2 regions of the Microbulbifer sp. MCCC 1A16149 genome follow, and region 2 is predicted to be linked to the other one. Evidence: predicted binding sites of a transcription regulator. Region 2 holds the regulator's gene; the other holds the start of a gene.
What was found. The regulator sigma-54, encoded in region 2, starts transcription at its own class of promoters, with help from an activator protein. The targets are predictions, from matches to a motif close to TGGCACANNNNTTGCNNT.
Positions count from the first base shown of each region.

Region 1 (7,855 bases), 300 kb from region 2:
TGTTGATGTCGGTGGGTTTCCATTATTACGAGGCCCTGAAAACGTCACTGGCCCTGCAGTGGCTGCCCAAAGAGACCTCGGCCATCTGGCTCGGGCGCATTGTGGCGGTCGGCTCTTTTGCGTCTCTCGTGGCGTACGGGCTGGTGTGGATTGCCTCGGACATGCTGCAACTGGATTACACCTGGATTTATTTGCTGGGTGGCGGGATCACTGTCGCGATTGTTGCTGCGCTTTGGCTGATGTTTCCTGCATTCGAACAACCCCATGTGCAGCATCGCAAGATTATTTTGCGTAAACGTTACTGGCTGTATTACGCGCTGACTTTTATGAGCGGTGCCCGCCGCCAGATATTTGTGGTGTTTGCCGGATTTCTGATGGTGGAGAAATTCGGCTACAGTGTGGCGGAGATAGCCCAGCTGTTTATCGCCAACCACCTGCTTAACCTGTATCTGGCGCCCAAGATCGGCCGATTTATTGTGCGTTTCGGCGAGCGTAGGGCCCTGACACTCGAATATATCGGACTGATTATTGTCTTCGGCGGTTACGCGATCGTGGAAACGGCCACTGCGGCCGCGGCGCTGTATATTATCGACCACCTGTTTTTCTCCATGGCCATCGCGATCAAAACCTATTTCCAGAAAATTGTGGATGACCGGGATATCGCCTCGTCTGCTGCGGTGAGCTTTACCATCAACCATATCGCAGCGGTGGTGATTCCGGTGATGTTCGGTTTGATGTGGTTGGCCTCGCCGGCCGCGGTGTTCTGGTGCGGTGCGGCCATGGCCGCGGGGTCTCTGCTGCTGGCTCAGAATATTCCGGCGTTACCGGCGGCGGGGAATGAAGTGCGCTGGGGGCGGGGAGCGACTTCCGCCGCGGTATAGAACCGCGGCGGTAGTGAGTTGGGCCCAGGAGAACCCTACTCTCCGGGGCGTCGCACACGGTTTACCAGCGGTTGCTGATCCACAGGGTCTGGTAGGGATCCAGGGTTAGCGTGGCCAGCATATCGTGGAAGGTGACATCACTGATCAGGTCTTTCCATTCGTCGGTGCCAATCAGGTTGATGGCGTTGAGCGAAATGGTCTGTGGTTGGTCGGAGATATTATTCAGGCAGAAAATACTCTGCCTGCGATCCAGGCTCTGGCGCCAGAAGGCAAATACCTGATCCCCCAGGTGCAAAGTGAACTGTGTGGCGTTGGGATGGAAGGCCGGCTGATCCCGTCGCAGCTGAATCAGTTTGCGCAGCTGGTGGAACACATGGTGGTGGTGGCTTTCCGGGTCCGCCAGCACTTCGTTCAGCTCATGTTCCTGCCACTGGCGGCGATTGATCGCACGGTTGTGGCCGTGCTCTTTCATTCGCTCGTAGTCGTTGGTGGTGCCCATCAGACTGTGCAGATAAAACGCGGGAATCCCCTCCAGAGCCAGCATAATGGCATGTGCGCAGATAAAGCGTCGCAATTGCCACTCGTCTTCACCCTCGGTGGTCCCTTTGAGGGCATCAATCAGCGAAATATTGATCTCGTAGGGCTTGTTACTGCCGTCATCCAGGGCGCGCCAGGAAATCTGGCCGCCAAAGTTTTCCATGGTCTGGATCAGTGCTTCCTGTTCACTGTCTTCGAGTAGCCCCTCTACCGGACGCAAGCCGATGCCATCATGGGAAGCGATGAAATTGAAATAGGTGGTGCCGTTCTGTGCCGGCGGCATGCTCATCAGCCAGTTTTTCAGGTACCGGCAGTTGCCGGTGACCAGTGTGTTGACCAGCAGGGGCGGCAGGGAGAAATTGTAGATACAGTGCGCTTCGTTGGCATTGCCGAAGTACGAAAGATTCTCCTGGTTGGGAATATTGGTTTCGGTGATGATCACCGCATTGGGGTTGGCGTGTTCGATCAGCGTGCGTAGCAGGCGCACGATCTCATGGGTTTCTGCCAGGTTCAGGCAGTTGGTGCCCAGTTCTTTCCAGATAAACGCCACCGCATCCAGCCGGAACACCCGTACGCCCATGTCCAGGTACAGGCGGATAATGTCGACGATTTTGGCCAGCACCTTGGGGTTGGCGAAGTTCAGGTCGATCTGGTCGTGGCCGAATGTGCACCACACGTGGCGGGTACCGCGGGGGGTAGTGGTGGCTCGCAGAAGTGGGGTGACCCGGGGCCGAACCACTTTGCTGAGATCTTCCTTCGGGTCCATCTCCACGAAGAAGTCACTGCCGGGTTCCTCTCCTTTCTGGTAGTTCAGGAACCAGTCGTGCTGCGCCGAGCAGTGGTTGATGACGAGGTCCGCCATCAGGTGGAAGTCCGTGCTGATACGCAGTATGTCGTTCCAGTCCCCGAGCGGAGGATCCACCTGCTTGTAAGCAGATACCGCAAAGCCATCGTCACTGGTGTAGGGGAAGAACGGCAGAATATGCACCGTATTGATCAGCATCGGGAAGTGCGTATGCAGAAAATGGTGCAGGGTCTTCAGTGGGGGCTGGTTGCCGTTGATGATGCTGTTGCCGTAGGTGATGACGGCAATATCCGTCTGGTCCCAGAGGTTTTTGTGGGCCAGGGGGCTCTGGCAGTCCTCATCCAGACGCATGGTGCGGATCAGATCCTGCGCAATGGGCTCGATCTCCAGCTGCGGATAGATAAAGGTCAGGTGGTCCACCACCTTCTGGTGGAGAACCTCCTTGATTGGAACTTGAGAGTTGGAATGGCTCACGATATCCCCCCGGTTTCCAGGTATTTTTTATTGGGCTGTTGGGTCGTCATTGACTGGATCAGACGTTGTACTCTTCGTAGTCCGTCTCCACAGCCTGTTTTAGCTGCTTCAGGAAGCCCGGCTCGGCGCTGGTAATCCGGTTCCAGCTGGGAATGAATGGCGTCTCCATCGGGTTATCGAGAAACGCCTGCCCGGCTTTCACCAGGTTGCTGGCGAAGAGTTCCACTGTCTGCTCTTCCTTATGGATATCAAAATTCAGGCCATTAATGATGGCGTCATTGCGATAGGTTTCCACAAAGTCCAGGGCCACACGAAAATAGGTGGCCTTGATGCTGCGGAAAGTCTCTGACGAGAACACGGTGCCCTGGGTGGCCAGCTTGCGGAAAAACGACTTGGCGATGTCGATGGACATTTTGGACAGGCCGCCGTGTTCATCGTCGAATGAAACATCCTGGTGCTTGTGATCGTAGGCGTGGGCAATATCCACCTGGCACAAGCGGTTGGTTGAGTAATTGCGGTGCATTTCCGAGAGCACGCCGATCTCCAGCCCCCAGTCACTGGGAATCCGCAGGTCATTGATTACGTCGCGGCGGAAAGAAAACTCACCGGCGAGGGAATAGCGGAAGCTGTCCATATATTCCAGGTAGGGCGTGTGTCCGTAGATCTTTTTCAGGGTACGGATCAGCGGGGTGACCAGCAGTCGACACACTCGGCCATTGATTTTGCCGTTGGCCACACGGGAGTAATACCCCTTGCAGAACTCGTAGTTGAAGTTGGGGTTTGCCACGGGGTAGAACAGGCGCGCGAGCATGGCGCGGTCGTAGGTGACGATATCGCAGTCGTGCAGTGCAATGGCTTCCCCCCGGCGCGACGCCAGTATGTATCCCAGGCAATACCATACATTGCGGCCCTTGCCAGCATCCTTGGGCGCCAGCCCGTCCCGCTGCAGCTGCGCGTCCAGTTCCCGCAGGCGCGGACCGTCGTTCCACAGTACCCGCACATGCTGGGGCAACACACTGAACTGCTTGAGTGCGTCGCGATACTGGGATTCGTCGGCGCGGTCCAGGCCAATGACGATTTCTGAGAGATAGGGTACTTCGGAGAGGATTTTCAGAATCTTTGGCAGGGCCTCGCCTTCCAGTTCCGAATAGAGCGAGGGCAGCAGCAGGGACATGGGGCGATGCTTGGAGAAGCGGATCAGGTCCGCCTCCATATCTTCCAGGCTGCGGTTGGAGAGGTTGTGCAGGGTCGTGATGTCGCCATTCTGAAAAAAGTCGGTCACGGTTCACTTCCTATTTTGCGTTCTGAATTAAGTGCGGGCCCGCTCTGTGGACGCGGAGTCCGGGGCGAAAATTTCTGCAATGGCCTCCGCCCAACCCCGGGGCCCGGTTTCGCGGGTGACGATCAGCGAGGGATGGTGGGAAAGGGTAGGGGGCTGGTGTGCGGGAGAGCGCACAATGATGGCGATATCTGCGACCTTGAGCATGTCCAGGTCATTGGGGCCGTCGCCACTGGCGATAAGTTTGCAATCTCGATCGGTGTATTGCTGATAGGTTTTTTTCAGCAGTTTGGTAGCCAGGCCTTTGTCCGTCTGGCCCAGTACATGCAGGAAGCGGCCCCCCTGCAGGGTGGCGAATCCGGAGGCATTGGCGCGCGCGGTAAAAGCGAGTTTCTGCTGCGTATCTCCCTGCCACAGCAGGGGTTCGGAATAGCCGCGCTGATTGGCCTTTTCCGCTTCCCCCTGGGAGAGGCCAGTGGCGGCCACAATCTCCGCGGTGGATGCAGCGGCGAAGTTTAAATAGGGAGCGCCGTGGGCCTCGCTATCCTGTTTCAGGAAGTCGAGGATACAGTCCCGGCGTGCACCGGGTTCCAACACCCAGTAGCCCGCTTCTTCACGGGCCCGTTCCGGCTTATGGGGAAAGTAGCCGCGGGGAATGAAAATCGCCGATCCATTTTCCACGATAAACGGATGCTGGTTGTTCAGCACCCGGCGCAGTTCTAGCATCTCATCGCGAGTCTTGCTGCTGTTGAGAATGACCGGGATCCCGCTGGCTTCGAGTTCGGCCAGGGTGGCATCCGCCGGTTGATGGGAGTAACTGAAGTGGTCCAGCAGGGTCCCATCCAGGTCACTGGCGATCAGCCACTGAATTTCGGTGGAAGGGTACGGCGCTTGCTGTTTGGCAGTCATTGAAATCCGGGCTGGTGGGAAATTTATCGATTAGTCATTTGCGTACTACCAATACCTCAATCCAAAAATAGTGCCAGTCGGCGAAAAGTGAGCTACGACGGTGCTTTCAGGCCATTGATTGGCGAAGAATTCATTATGTTGGGTCGGTGCCCCTGGGGATAGTGGCGAAACTGCGCCAAATTGGGGCGCTTCGTGCTCCGAGATATTTTGCGTGCGGCAAAGTGGTGCGACTGGTGTCGGGGGCGGTGTCGGAGCAGTATCGTGGGGATGAGAACAGCGCCAGCCCTCACCGGCAATACCGGCGGGGCGGACGTTCAGGGGGCTGCTCAGGGCGCGACGCAGCTCATGCAGCGTACATACAGTGCTCGGGGATCGCGGAAGGTTTTCAGTTCTGCCAGTGGTTGCAGCGCGGGTTGCAGGCTGCTGAACCAGGCTCCCAGCGGCAGGTTCTGCTCGACGCTGGCGGCAACTCTGGCGTCTACGTTATCGGCCAGCGCGCGCATCAGCTTTTCACTGGTGGTCAGTTCGCGCTGAATCTCCACGATTTCGTAGTCTTCCAGGTTGGCGACCTGTGCCGCGTCGGCAATGGCGTCCTTCAGGTTGCCAAGCTCATCCACCAGTCCCAGTTTATGGGCAGTGCGTCCGGTCCATACCTGGCCCTGGGCAATTTTATGGATTTCCTGCGGTGTACTGTTGCGGGCTTCCGCTACCAGTTGCAGGAACTGGCTGTAAGTATGCTCCACGCCCTGCTGCAGGATATCCGCGGCAGCTTCCGGCAGTGCGCGATCCAGGCGCATGGTGCCGGCCAGCTCGGTAGTGCCCACACCGTCGTTGTATACACCCAGGTGCTCCAGGGATTCCTCAAACGTGGGGAAGGCACCAAACACACCGATGGATCCGGTGATGGTGGACGGGGAAGCCCAGATGCGGTCGCCGCCGGCGGCGATCCAGTAGCCACCGGAAGCGGCGACACTGCCCATGGAAATGACTACCGGGATGCCCGCTTCACGGGTGGCGAGCAGTTCCTGGCGGATGGCCTCGGAGGCAAAGGCGGAGCCGCCGGGGCTGTCGATGCGCAGCACCAGGGCCTTGACCTTTTTCTCGCGGGCCTCGGCGATCAGGTCGCCCAGGGTGGCACTGCCGATCTGCCCGGCGGGTGCCTCACCGTCGACGATGGCGCCGGCGGCACTGATCAAACCGATCTTTTCTTTGTGCTGACGGGGATCCGGCAGGTTGGTCAGCTTCATATGCCGCAGGTAGTCCATGGCATTGATAGCCTTGTACTGGGATTTGTCGGCTTCGTTGACCCCAACCAGCTCCTGCAGCTCCGCCACTGCGGCGCGACGGGTGAGCAACTTGTCCACAAACTTGTTGGCGAGCGCTGCATCCGCCCAGCTACCGCCTTCAGCGCGCAGGTTTTGCGGCAGGTCGGCGATATAGGCGTCCACCGCATTGGGCGGCAGGTTGCGCAGGCCGGTGACCTGTTCCGTGTACTCGCTCCACAGCTGGTGCAGCCAGCGGGCGTTGTTTTCCCGCGATGCCGGGCTCATGTCGTCACGGGTGTACGGCTCAATAAAGTCTTTGTAATCGCCGACCCGAAACACGTGGAAATTGATTTTGAGCTTGTCCAGGGCACTTTTGTAGTAATTGCGATAGCTGCCGAAGCCGGTCAGCAACAGAGAGCCCATGGGATTCATGTAGACCTTGTCGGCGTGGCTGGCGAGGAAGTACTGGCCCTGGGTGAAGTTGTCGCCAATGGCGTAGACCGGCTTGTCGCTGGACTTGAAGCGGCGTACGGCCTCGCCCACCTCTTCGAGCTTGCTGAGGCTGGCGCCACCGAGGTGATCCAGTTCCAGCACCAGCGCGGCGATGCGGTTGTCGTTGGCAGCGCGGTCGATGGCGTCGACCAGGTCTTTTACCCGGGTCTCCGGGGGTGTAGCCGGGCCGCCAAAAAATGCGGGCACGCCACTGGGCTGGCTCACTTCGTCCACCAGGTAGCCACCCGGTGCGACTTTCAGCGCAGCCCCCTGGGGCACGGTGATGCGCTCTTCACCGCCAAATATGGCCATGCCAATGAACAGTAACAGCAAAAGGAACAGCAGGTTGGTGAATACCCGGCGCAGCCAGGTGATGGCGCCGCCAATGGCACCAAAAAAACTGCGGATGGGACCGCGGTGACGGGTTGCTTCGGTCAAACCTGAAACTCCTTGTGTCGGTCTGTTGTAGTTCTAGGTGTTCGCGTTGTGCAATTGCACCTGCCAGCGGCTGGTCATCATTGCAGATACAAACAGGATAAGGCTGAGGGCGGTTAATACGCCATGCTGCCAGCCGCGCCCAGGCATCATTACGTCGACGATTCCGGCGGTGATGTACAGCAGCAGGATAAAACACAGCCATAAGTAGCTGCGTTGACGCTGCTTGAGCAACCCCGGCAGCACCAGTAGCAGAGGCACCGTCTGTAGCAGCCACCACTTAATGGAGCCGCCGAGAAACAGGTTCCATACAGCGAACAGTAGCAGAAGGCCGCCATAGCAGACCCAGTTGAGTTTGCGGGCAATTTCCAGCTTGCGAGCAACGCGCACCGGGTCGATGGGTTTGGCTTTTTTAGCCATGGTGATCTCCCTGTTCCTGGCCGGGTTTCACCAGCAACTGCTGGGCGAGGGTGCCGATGCGCTGGCCGAGAGCGCGACACAGGATGGTTTCGTCTTCGCTCAGGTCGCTGGTGTCGCTACCGCTGGCCCAGTGGGATGCGCCGTATGGGGTGCCACCGGTGGTGGTGTGCATCAGCGCGGCTTCAGAGTAGGGGATACCGGCGATGACCATGCCGTGGTGCAGTAGGGGCAGCATCATCGAGATCAGCGTGCTCTCCTGTCCGCCGTGCAGGCTGCCGGTGGAAGTGAATACCGCGGCAGGCTTGCCGGTTAGGCTGCCATCGAGCCACATGTCACTGGTCTGGTCGAGAAAATAGCG
Region 1 is NZ_CP185959.1:1,308,397-1,316,251, forward strand. Features, by position in the region: gene ACONT6_RS05470 (MFS transporter) at 1-881, shown strand, start outside; gene ACONT6_RS05475 (sugar phosphorylase) at 943-2,697, opposite strand; gene ACONT6_RS05480 (glycosyl transferase) at 2,756-3,979, opposite strand; gene ACONT6_RS05485 (HAD-IIB family hydrolase) at 4,007-4,885, opposite strand; gene sppA (signal peptide peptidase SppA) at 5,212-7,080, opposite strand; gene ACONT6_RS05495 (DUF2069 domain-containing protein) at 7,114-7,497, opposite strand; gene wrbA (NAD(P)H:quinone oxidoreductase) at 7,490-7,855, opposite strand, start outside.
Region 1: the regulator sigma-54 is predicted to act here: its motif matches at 4,944-4,961, upstream of ACONT6_RS05485 (HAD-IIB family hydrolase).

Region 2 (7,855 bases):
GCCCGTATCGGCGACGATTTCAAACGGGCATGTGAACTGATCCTGTCCTGCAAGGGCCGCGTGATCGTATCCGGCATGGGCAAGTCCGGCCATATAGGCCGCAAGATTGCCGCCACCCTCGCCAGCACCGGCACCCCCAGCTTCTTTGTCCATCCGGGCGAGGCGAGCCATGGCGACCTGGGCATGATCACCCGCCAGGACCTGGTCATCGCGATTTCCAACTCTGGTTCCTCCGCAGAAGTGCTTACCCTGCTGCCCCTGCTCAAACGCCTCGGCATCCCCATGATCAGCATGACCGGCAAGCCGGACTCACCGCTGGCGCAATCCGCCGATGTGAACCTCGACATCGCCGTCGACACCGAAGCCTGCCCGCTCAACCTGGCCCCCACCTCTTCGACCACGGTCACCCTGGTGATGGGCGATGCACTCGCGGTGGCACTGCTGGAAGCGCGCGGCTTTACCGCCGAGGACTTCGCGTTTTCCCACCCGGGAGGCGCACTGGGTCGCCAGTTGCTGCTGAAAGTGGAAGATGTCATGCACGCCGGCGACGAATTACCCCAGGTAGCGCCGGAAACGCCACTTTCCACAGCGCTGCTGGAGATGACCAGCAAAGGCTTTGGCATGACAACCGTGGTCGACAGCGATGGCCGGCTGCTGGGGGTATTCACCGACGGTGACCTGCGCCGGGTGATCGACCAGAAGCAGGAGCTGGATAGCGCCACCATGGACCAGGTGATGAGCCGCCGCCCCAAAACGGTCAGTGCCCACACCCTCGCTGCAGAGGCGCTGCGTATCATGGAGGACAACAAGATCACGGCACTGGTCGTTGAGGATCCTGAACACCACCCCATCGGACTCCTGCATATGCACGACATCTTGCGCGCCGGAGTCATCTGACCCGGCTCTCGCAAGCCTCGCACCCGGGCGTACAGATACCTGCACAAAACGATAGCTATATAGATAGAAGGGACACCCCGTGAACCAGCAGCAACCGCACACAGAACAGGACATCCGCGACAAACTGAGCCGGGTGCGCCACTTGATCCTCGACGTGGACGGCGTGCTTACCGACGGCCGACTGTATTTCGACAACCATGGAAACGAACTGAAAACCTTCCACACCCTGGATGGCCACGGCATCAAGATGCTGCAGCAATCCGGTGTCGCCGTGGCCATCATTACCGGCCGACGCAGCTCCCTGGTGGAAAAGCGCGCGCACGACCTGGGTATTACCCGTCTGATCCAGGGCCGGGAAGACAAGTACACGGCGTTTCTGGAGCTGTTCGCGAACGAGCCCTACGATATGCAGCACATCGCCTACATGGGGGACGACTATCCAGACCTGCAAGTGATGACACGGGTGGGCTGCCCGATCGCGGTCCCCAATGCGGCACCACCGGTACTCGAACGCGCGCTGTTTGTCACCGAGCGGAGCGGGGGTATGGGTGCGGTACGCGAAGTGTGCGACCGGATCATGCATGCTCAGGACACCTTCAACGCGGCACTGGCACCCTACCTCGCCGACGGCGACAGGTAGTCCGTAGCGCCATCGCCTGAACCAACAGGCCACAGCGAAGACTAAATGAGCGGCCAACTGAAATTGGCTGTCCACTCAAGGAAACGAAAAACGAATGCGCACCTGGCTACCCCTGGTCATTGTTGTCACCCTCATCTCCCTCGGGCTGTGGTTTACCGAAAGCCCGCCCGAGCAGTTGATGGGCAAGCGCCCCACCCAACAGGAACACAACAAGGCCGCGGACCTCATCATCAGGAACGCCCGCACGCGCCATTTCAGCGCCGGGGGCACACTCGCCTACGAAGTGGACGCCGAGCGCGTAACCTTTTTCCAGTTCGCGCGCCGCGACCGCGCTGACCTCACCGAGCCACGCATGATGTTCTATCAGGGCGAAGATTCCCGCTGGCGCACGGAATCCCGCTCCGGCGTGGCCTACAACAACGGCCAGCGCGTGGTGCTGCGCGGCGATGTCTCGATCCGGGAATTACCGGAACCGGGTATTACCCTGCGCACCCCCAGCATTACGATCAAGCCGCGCGAAGAATTCGCCGAGACGAATAAACGCGTTACCATTACCGACGGGCCGAACCGCACCACAGGCAAAGGCCTGCGCGCCGACCTGAAAAAAGACAAAGTAGAAATCCTGTCTGAAGTGGAAAGCAGCTATGAAGCCAAATAACTCGACCCACCCTGCGGCGCGCAGTATCGCCCGCGCAGCCTGTGCGACACTGATCGCCACACTGCTATTTGCTGCCAACAGTCAGGCCCTGCCCAATGACCGGGAACAACCGGTCAAGGTTTCCGCGGACAAACTGGAAGCCAATCGCAGCAAGAATCTGTCGGTGTACAGCGGCAACGTGGTGATCAGCCAGGGCTCCCTGCAGATCCGCGCCGACCGCGTAGAGGTGCACGGCAATACCAAAGGTGAAATCAACAAGGTGGTTGCCACCGGCAAGCCTGCACACTTCCAGCAGCAGGTTGAGGAAAGCACCACCCCGGTCAAGGCGCGCGCCAAACGCATCGAATTTCTGGTCAGCAGCGACGCCCTGCAACTCACCGGAGAAGCGTTTGTCGACCGCGATGGCAACACCCTGTCTGCCGAGCGCATCGACTACGACCTCAATAGCGAGCAAATGCAAGCCCAGGGACAGTCAGAACAGAAGCGGGTAGAAATGATCTGGAAACCGGAATCCAAACCGGCACAAAACGACCAGTAAGCGCCGCCAGCCCGACACACAATATTCAACAAGCGGACCGCCCACAGCGGCCCTACAGATACCGGATTGCAACATGCCGACGCTCAAAGCGTTACACCTCGCCAAGCAGTACAAGAAACGCAAAGTCGTTCAGGACGTTTCCGTGAGCGTTTCCAGCGGTCAGGTCGTCGGCCTGCTCGGCCCCAACGGTGCCGGCAAGACTACCTGCTTTTACATGATCGCCGGCCTGGTCCAAGCGGATGCCGGGCAGGTGCTGATCGACGATGAAGACATTACCGGCTACTCGATGCATGGCCGCGCACGCAAAGGTATCGGCTACCTGCCGCAGGAAGCCTCGGTATTCCGTCGCCTGTCGGTAGCCGACAACATCCTTGCCATCCTCGAGACGCGCAAGGACCTGAACCGCAGCCAGCGCCAGCAGCAGCTGGAAGCACTGCTGGAAGAATTCCATATCACCCACATCCGAGACAGCCTGGGTATGGCCCTGTCCGGCGGTGAGCGCCGTCGCGTCGAGATTGCGCGCGCACTCGCCACCAACCCCGCCTTCGTCCTGCTCGACGAACCTTTCGCCGGGGTAGACCCCATCTCGGTCAATGACATCCAGCAAATCATCCGCCACCTGAGGGATCGAGGTATCGGCGTGCTGATCACCGATCACAACGTGCGCGAGACCCTGGATATCTGCGAAACCGCCTACATCGTCAGCGAAGGGCATATTATCGCCTCAGGCAACCCCAAAGACGTCGCTGCGAACAAGCAGGTGAAAGACGTATATCTGGGACACGAGTTCACCATTTGACCCAAATCCGGGGGATCCATCTGCTCAATCCCCCGCAATCCTAGACAGCCATCACAAATAATACCGGCACAACCAGAAGCAAAAGTCGTTTCGGCACACTTATTGCTTAACCTGCCTCTTGTGTTCCGATTTGCCCCGGGGTAGTCTGCAGGAAATGAGCTTTACGCCGCCGTAACAGATACAGATTCTGTACAGCGCACCAACGCCAGATAATTCTGCCGGCATACCCCCTTATGAAGCAGTCACTCCAGTTAAAACTCGGTACCCAGCTGACGATGACGCCCCAGCTGCAACAGGCCATTCGCCTGCTGCAGCTGTCGACCCTGGACCTGCAACAGGAAATCCAGTCGGCGCTCGACAGCAATCCGCTACTGGAATCGGACTTTGACGAGCACGCCGGCGAGACACACCAGGATCAGAACACCCCCGCCAGCTCCGAAGGCCAGGAGCGCGAAGCCGCCGAGCGCGAGAGCGCCCTCGAGGCCAAGAACGAGTCCACTGCCGATGGCGACTGGAACAGCGAGATCCCGGATGACCTACCGGTGGATACCCGCTGGGACGACATCTATACCGGCGGCAGCTACACCGGCGGCGACGGGGAAGACTTCGCCCTCGAACACCGCAACGCGGTATCCGAGAGCCTGCAGGATCACCTGCTGTGGCAGCTCAATCTCACTCCGCTAACCGATGGCGACAAGCTGATCGGCGAGTCACTGATCGACGCCATTGCCCCCAACGGTTTCCTGGATTCAGACCTGGACGAAATGGCCGAGGCCCTCGAAGTCGAAATCGACGAGGTTCTCGCGGTCCTGAAAACCATCCAGCAGTTTGAGCCGGTGGGCTGTGGCGCCCGTGACCTGCGCGAGAGCCTGCTGCTTCAGCTGCGCCAACAACCGACGGAAACACCGTGGTTGCCCCAGGCATTGATCGTGGTGGACCAACACCTGGACCTGCTGGGGAAACGGGACTTTCGCCAACTGAGCCGCCGCACCCGCCTCAGCGAATCCCAGCTGGGCGAAGTCATGCGCCTGATCCAGACCCTCACGCCCTACCCCGGCGAGGCTTTTGGCGGCGAAGAGCCCCAGTATGTGGTGCCGGACGTCATCGTGAGCCGTAGACAGCAGCGCTGGGTGGTGGAACTTAACCCCGAAACAACGCCCAAGCTACGCATCAACGACGCCTATGCATCGCTGATCAAGCGCGCCGACAACTCCAGCGAGAACAACTACCTGCGCGACAACCTGCAGGAGGCGCGCTGGTTCCTGAAAAGTCTGCAGAGCCGCCACGAGACCCTGCTCAAGGTCGCCAGCTGTATCGTGGAAAAGCAGCAGGGATTTTTCGAACTGGGACCGGAGGCCATGAAACCCATGGTGCTGGCGAACATTGCCGAAACCATCGGCATGCACGAATCCACCATTTCCCGGGTAACCACCCAGAAGTACATGCTCACCCCACGCGGTGTGTTCGAGCTCAAGTACTTCTTCTCGAGCCATGTCAGCACCGACTCCGGCGAGGATGCCTCATCTACTGCCATCCGCGCACTGATCCGCAAGCTGATCGACGCCGAGCAGCCGCGCAAGCCCCTGTCGGACAACAAGATCACCCAGGAGCTGGATTCACAGGGAATCAAGGTGGCCCGACGCACGGTGGCGAAATACCGGGAATCCATGGGAATCCCCTCCTCCAGCGAGCGAAAACGACTGGTTTAACCAGTCAGGTCACAAAGCCGGGGCACTGCAACCCTCCCGCGATCATTTTCTGAGCGACCAATGCACCGACATTGAGTGTATCCTTCCATTCTGGCGCACTTCCTAGTAGGGTTGCCGCCCTGTGCGGGGGTGCTGCCAAATTGTGTTGCACCCGATGAGGAGAAATCCATGCAGATCAATATCAGTGGCCATCATGTTGACGTAACTCCGGCCATTCGCGATTACTGCCTGACCAAACTGGACAAGCTCTCCCGCCACCACGACCTGATCACCAATACACAGGTCATACTTTCCGTCGACAAACTCATCCAGAAAGCCGAAGCGCGGGTTCACGTGAATGGCAAGGATGTGTTTGCAGATTCGGAATCGGAAGATATGTACGCGGCGATTGATTCTCTCGCCGACAAACTCGACCGGCAGCTGCTGAAACACAAAGAAAAGTTACGCAGTCACCGCTAGTCGTAACACAATCAGGTTACCGGCTGGCCTGTACCGCTAGATCATCAGTAAGTTATGACATTGGACGCACTACTCTCTCCCCGCCTGAGCCTTTGCCACCTGGCGGGGAGTAGCAAGAAAAAGCTATTACTCAACATCGCCCAGGCGATTTCAGAACAATACCCCGATCTGGATTCCGATACCGTTTTCAACCAGCTGGTAGCCCGGGAGCGCCTCGGCTCCACCGGTATTGGTGAGGGTGTTGCCATCCCGCACTGCCGCCTGCCCGGCTGTGAAAAGCCCATTGGTGTGCTGTGCACAACCTCCCCTGCGGTGGACTTTGATGCCATCGACCGCCAGCCTGTGGACCTTCTGTTTGCCCTGTTAGTGCCAGAGGACTCGGAACAGGAGCACCTCGAGACCCTGGCGCAGATCGCCGCGCTATTCAGCGACAGCCGGGTGCGTGAAAAACTCCGCGAAGCCAGCACCAGTGACGAGCTGTACGCACTGGCAATCAACAGCGCCGCCGCGGCATAATAGCCAACGCACGCATCCGGCAAGTTTCCGTCGCCGGATGACCAGCCCAAGTTAGCCATTCCGGTCGCGCAGCAAAGCGCCCGGAATCAGCAAGGAGTGCTTGTTTCATGCGCCTGGTCATAATCAGCGGCCGCTCCGGCTCCGGTAAAAGCTCCGCACTGCAATTGCTGGAAGATGTGGGTTTCAACTGCATCGATAACCTCCCCGCGAGCCTGTTGCCGGAACTCATCCGCCGGGTAACAGATCAGCCCCCCCAGGAAAATACCCAGCTGGCGCTCGGTATCGATGCGCGCAATTTGTGGCACGACGTACGCCAGGCGCCCAAGGTCATCAACGATCTGCGCGAGAGCGGAATTGACTGTGACGTCATCTATCTGGATGCGCGCTCCCCGGTGCTGGTACAGCGATTCAGTGAGACCCGCCGCAAACACCCCCTGAGCGACAGCCGCACCCACTTGCTTGAGGCGCTCAACCGCGAGAAAGAGCTGCTCGCGCCCCTCGCAGCCATGGCAGACCTGGTTATCGATACCAGCAGTCTCAGCCTGCATCAGTTGCGCGATCAGGTGAAATCCCGCGTTGTGGGTAAAGACTCCCCCGGCATGGCCATCCTGTTCCAGTCCTTCGGCTTCAAGCACGGTGTGCCGGTGGATGCGGATCTGGTTTTCGATCTGCGCTGCCTGCCCAATCCTTACTGGGTCGCCGAGTTGCGCAATAAGACCGGTCAGGATCCGGAGGTGGCGGAATTCCTGCGCTCACACCAGGAAACCGAGGACATGCAGCGGGATATCACCAGCTTCCTCGAGCGCTGGCTACCCTCTTATCAACAGAGCAACCGCAGCTACACCTCGGTCTCCATCGGCTGTACCGGCGGCCGTCATCGCTCCGTGTATATGGTGGAACAGCTGGCCAAAACCTTTGCCAGCCAGTTTGAAAACATCCAGATTCGCCATCGCGAACAACAGAAGTAACGAGCCCCGCTCCCCCCGGAAGAAAACCGTCCATGCAAAAAAGCCGCATCACCATCATCAACAAGCTCGGGCTACACGCCCGCGCCGCCAGCAAGTTTGCCCAGACCAGCGCGCGCTTCTCTTCCGAAGTCAAAGTGCACTGCCAGGGCAAGGCCGTCGATGGCAAGAGTGTGATGGCGCTGATGCTACTGGCCGCAGGTAAAGGCGTGGAGCTAGAGCTGGAGATTTGCGGCCGCGACGAAGACCTCGCACACGAGACTATTTGTGCACTGATCAACGACCGGTTCGGTGAAGGCGAATAGGACGAGTAGCCACTCTCCGCCCTTCACCCGGTATAATACCGCCCCTCAAAGTGCTCGCAGTCAGCAGGTAACTCTGTGCCTAAACCCGTCAATGCCGACTTCAAATTCCGCGCCCAGAATCAGCTCGGCGAGCTGTATGCAGCGCTGGATAGCGGCACCGGGCGCGAAGTGCAGCGTATGTTGCACTCCCTGTCCCCCCAGAGCATTGCGCAATTGCTGGAAAGCTCCCCGCCGCGTATTCGCCGGGTTCTGTGGGAGCTGATCGACCGCGAAGTAGAAGGTGAGGTCCTGCAGGAACTCACTGACGATGTACAGAGCCAGATTCTCGCCACTATGGACACCGAAGAAATGGTGGCCATCATGGAGGGG
Region 2 is NZ_CP185959.1:1,004,816-1,012,670, reverse strand. Features, by position in the region: gene ACONT6_RS04125 (KpsF/GutQ family sugar-phosphate isomerase) at 1-897, shown strand, start outside; gene ACONT6_RS04120 (KdsC family phosphatase) at 977-1,537, shown strand; gene lptC (LPS export ABC transporter periplasmic protein LptC) at 1,632-2,195, shown strand; gene lptA (lipopolysaccharide transport periplasmic protein LptA) at 2,182-2,733, shown strand; gene lptB (LPS export ABC transporter ATP-binding protein) at 2,807-3,532, shown strand; gene ACONT6_RS04100 (RNA polymerase factor sigma-54) at 3,766-5,241, shown strand; gene hpf (ribosome hibernation-promoting factor, HPF/YfiA family) at 5,410-5,700, shown strand; gene ptsN (PTS IIA-like nitrogen regulatory protein PtsN) at 5,755-6,216, shown strand; gene rapZ (RNase adapter RapZ) at 6,324-7,184, shown strand; gene ACONT6_RS04080 (HPr family phosphocarrier protein) at 7,217-7,486, shown strand; gene mgtE (magnesium transporter) at 7,562-7,855, shown strand, end outside.